Regions from separate parts of the Oceanobacillus sp. FSL W8-0428 genome, predicted to be linked through region 1. Evidence: a T-box and tRNA genes for the amino acid it is inferred to sense, from the RefSeq annotation. Region 1 holds a T-box; the other holds one or more tRNA genes.
What was found. The T-box of region 1 lies ahead of MKY30_RS17510 (valine--tRNA ligase). A T-box ahead of a tRNA ligase gene usually reads a tRNA of that ligase, here a tRNA-Val.

Region 1 (2,210 bases):
TCTGTCTATTTGCTTAACCCATCAACCTATTTAAGTGTGCTCAAAAATTATACAAACCGCCGCACAAAAAAGTCAATGGTAAATCAGGTGAAGGAGCTGCAACAGCAATTTCGCCGTTTAGAATTCGGTATGAACTGGGTGGATTTTATACAAGAAACATATGAGTCAAAGGAGGAACAGCCAGATTAGATCCATTGCATGTAAAAAGAAAGAGCAAGGCCAATTAATACAGCCAGTATTAAAATATCAAATGCTGTAGGTATTAAAAGCGTTCTAATAATTTGAAACACCAAAATAGGTGTAATACAGGTCTCTACAATAAAAATACATTTTCTTGCCCAAGGCGGTATACGGTAACGATAATAACGGGACATATTTTTTCCCTCCAGTTTATTTCATTAAGGATAGATTTCTGCAGTTTGATATAATATGTTATGTATAAACCTGTGAAAAGTGTGTCAATAATATAGATACACTTTTTTATGATAATTTTTTTGTTTGCTTAACAGTTTTATCTGGGAAAATGCCTATTTACCGGTAATTATATGAAAATATAGTTGACGTTCTCTGGTGGAAAGGATAAAATAAATGTTACTAAGAAAACATATGAATGCGTGGAAGAGAAGTAGTAAAGAATAAACGCTCTTAGAGAGGGAAATCATGCGGTGAAAATTTCCTGGGAAGGTTGTTCTTGAAGTCGTCTCTGATGCAGAGTCTCTGAAAATGTAGTAGGAGATTCCGGTTGTCAGCCGATATCCATGACCTTAAGTGTGCTTTATAAAAGCTGTAACGGCTTTTAATTATAAGCAAACAAAGGTGGTACCACGGAAATATACCCTTTCGTCCTTTATCAGGATGAAAGGGTTTTTTTAGTTTTCATAAGAATGAAGGAGGTTTTTAACATGTCAGATAAACAAAATCAGCTTCCTCCGAAATACAATCCGCAAGAAGTGGAAAAAGGAAGATATCAATTTTGGTTAGATGGTAAATTTTTTGAAGCAAAAGATGACCCGGAAAAGGAGCCTTATTCTATTGTTATTCCGCCGCCAAATGTTACAGGCCGTTTGCATTTAGGGCATGCATGGGATACAACAATGCAGGATACAATTACACGTATGAAGCGCATGCAGGGTTATGATGTACTGTGGCTTCCTGGAATGGATCATGCAGGAATCGCAACACAGGCAAAGGTAGAAGCAAAATTAAAAGAAATGGGAACAAATCGTTACGAGCTTGGCCGTGAGAAATTTCTTAAAAAATCTTGGGAATGGAAAGAAGAATATGCAAGCTTTATCCGCTCACAGTGGGAGAAGCTTGGACTTGGATTAGACTATTCCCGGGAACGCTTTACTTTGGATGAAGGTTTATCTGAAGCCGTTCGGGAAGTGTTTGTCCGTCTTTATGAAAAAGGACTTATTTACCGCGGAGAGTACATTATTAACTGGGATCCTTCCACAAAAACAGCGCTCTCCGATATTGAGGTTATTTACGAAGAAATCCCGGGTAAGTTTTATCATATGCGCTACCCGATTAAAGATAGTGATGAAACGATTGAAATTGCAACAACCCGTCCGGAAACAATGCTTGGAGATACTGCAGTAGCTGTACATCCGAAAGATGAACGCTATCAGCATTTAATTGGCAAAACGGTTATTTTACCGATTGTAGGCAGAGAAATGCAGATTGTTGCCGATGAATATGTAGATATGGAGCTTGGATCTGGAGCGGTTAAAATTACACCAGCGCATGATCCAAATGACTTTGAAATCGGTAACCGCCATGATTTAGAGCGCGTGCTTATTATGAATGAAGATGGAACCATGAATGAGAATGCAGGGAAATATCAGGGGTTAGACAGATTTGAATGTCGTAAGCAAATTGTCAAAGACCTTCAGGAATCAGGTGTTCTATTTGAGGTTGAAGAACGTCCACATCAGGTTGGGCATTCGGAGAGAAGCGGTGCAGTTGTTGAGCCTTATTTGTCAACGCAATGGTTTGTAAAAATGGAGCCATTGGCAGAAGCAGCTTTAAACATGCAGGATTCTGATGAGGAAAAAGTTAATTTTGTTCCAGAACGATTTGAAAAAACATATTTTAACTGGATGGACAATATCCGTGACTGGTGTATTTCCAGACAATTATGGTGGGGGCATCGGATTCCAGCCTGGTACCATAAAGAAACAGGAGAAATCTATGTAGGCAAAGAAGCT
Region 2 (2,210 bases), 940 kb from region 1:
TACAAAGTATAATTTGCCATTAATAAGTTCTACTTTGATCTTATTTTTTAAATAGGTACCGCAATACTTTTTAAGTTCGTTCTCACTAAGAGGGATTTCTTCAAACTTTGCTGGAATATCTACCTCAACATGATGGAGAATATCTGCAATTGCGTTGCCCAATCTATATTGATTGATAGCTTCATTATTTGAAAGTATGATAATACAAATATTTCCATCAAAATAATTCTGCATATAAGTACTTATTCCAAGATGGTCTCCCCCATGGGAGTATCTTCCCATTTCATAAACATGATGATATTCCAACCCATAGCAGTAATTATTTTTATTCTCATTGAAAAATCGATTATACGCTTTCTGTGATAGTATTTTTCTATCACGTAAGCAGATGTACCATTTATATAAATCATCACAGTTAGAAATAATTGCTCCAGCACCGATACTAAATTTTTCGTTATAATATGGACTTTTGATAATCACATCAAAATCTTTCACATAATTACCGGATCTGTTTTTAATAATTTTACATCCGTCATCAATATCACTATTCATCATATTCAAAGGTAGAAATATGCTGTTCCGGATATAGTCCTCATACCTCTCTCCCGTTACATTTTCAATAATCCATGCAAGCAAATTATAATTTACATTATTATAATCATATTTCACATCTGGTGGAAAAACAGGTTCTTTATTTATATACCGTTGAAAGAAGTCGTTTTTGGAATAGTCCATTCTATTGTATCCAGAGAAAAAATCATTTTCAAAATTATAGAAATTGCTTAAACCTGATGTGTGTGATAATAAATGATGTATAGTTATTGATTTGTCAATCTTCATATCACCAGGAAGAAATAAAGATGCCGGCTTATCAATATCCAATACACCCTTATCATGCAGGAGCATAATCGCAAAGGCAGTAAATTGCTTGGTCATGGAGGCGATTGAAAAGCATGAACTTATATTATTTTTGATTCCAAACTCTATATTCGCATAACCGTATGCGTTTTCAAAAAGAATGTCATCATTTTTTATAACTTGAATAACCCCGTAGAAGTCCCACGATTCCAAATATTCGTTGATATATGCATCTATTTTTGATCTTATTTCCTGCATCAGCATCCACTCCTTAAAAATAAAATTAAATACTCTATTGATTCCCGATCTCTCCAAAAAAACCTTCAAAAACGAAAAAAGACACATCCATAAATAATGTGTCTTCACGCAATTAGAGAGAAATTATTCCCTATGAACCGCTTTAAGTAAATGACTCCGATTGGGCTCGAACCAACGACCTCTTGCCTGTCAAGCAAGCGCTCTCCCAGCTGAGCTACGGAATCGTATGTAGGTACAATACATATTATACAGCCTAATGGAAAAGAAAACAAGCTAACAATATTTGTATCAGCATTATAATTTTGTAGTTTAATGAAATTAGTAGAATACTACAACTATCAAACTGATAAATACACTTAAATTAAGAAATTATCATTCATAAATATAATTATTTCCTATGCCTTATTTTCAGCACTATAGTACAGGCGTTTCCTTAATAAATCAGGATTATTATAATATTAAAACACATAAATGAAAGCGTTGACATAAAATTCCCATTCATTTATACTAACCAAAAATGAACAAATGACTTTTTATTTGCACTTTTGTTCAAAAATTAATGAATAAGTTTCTTATACGAAATAACAAGGGAGTGATTTGATTACCAAAATAAGTATCGGAACTAACGAGAAGTTTTATTTTCATTATACTTAAAGCAGATTAGAGATTATTATCAAAAATTACTTCATATGGATTACCTCGTCTTTGCCTATATTTATATGACTGTCAGAGAGAATTTACAGTAGCATGTCGATTCTAGCCTAATTAATGGAAATAAATGAAGTGTACAGCAGCTATTCAATCATAATAGATATTTTATAGTAAATTGCTGAAATGAGGAGGAATAAGTAAATGGATTTAGGAATTAAAAATAAAACAGCACTTATCACTGGGGGATCCAGAGGTATCGGAAAAGAAATTGCTTTATCTCTCGCTAATGAAGGTGCAAATGTTGTTATTACCTATCAAAGTAATCAGGCAAAAGCTGATGAAGTGATAAAAGCTGTGGAAGCTGCCGGACAAAAGGGACTTGCAATTCAAGCCGACCTGGCAAATATGGATGACGCTGTGTCTATTATTTCCCAAAGTATCGA

Region 2: it encodes a tRNA-Val, which carries the amino acid that the T-box ahead of MKY30_RS17510 (valine--tRNA ligase) is inferred to sense. The anticodon was not compared.

Annotation. Positions count from the first base shown of each region.
Region 1 is NZ_JBBORB010000001.1:3,671,046-3,673,255, forward strand. Features, by position in the region: gene ysxE (spore coat protein YsxE) at 1-189, shown strand, start outside; gene MKY30_RS17505 (hypothetical protein) at 186-374, opposite strand; T-box leader at 607-851, shown strand; gene MKY30_RS17510 (valine--tRNA ligase) at 903-2,210, shown strand, end outside.
Region 2 is NZ_JBBORB010000001.1:4,614,203-4,616,412, forward strand. Features, by position in the region: gene MKY30_RS22240 (serine hydrolase domain-containing protein) at 1-1,116, opposite strand, end outside; tRNA gene MKY30_RS22245 (tRNA-Val) at 1,268-1,340, opposite strand; gene MKY30_RS22250 (SDR family NAD(P)-dependent oxidoreductase) at 1,969-2,210, shown strand, end outside.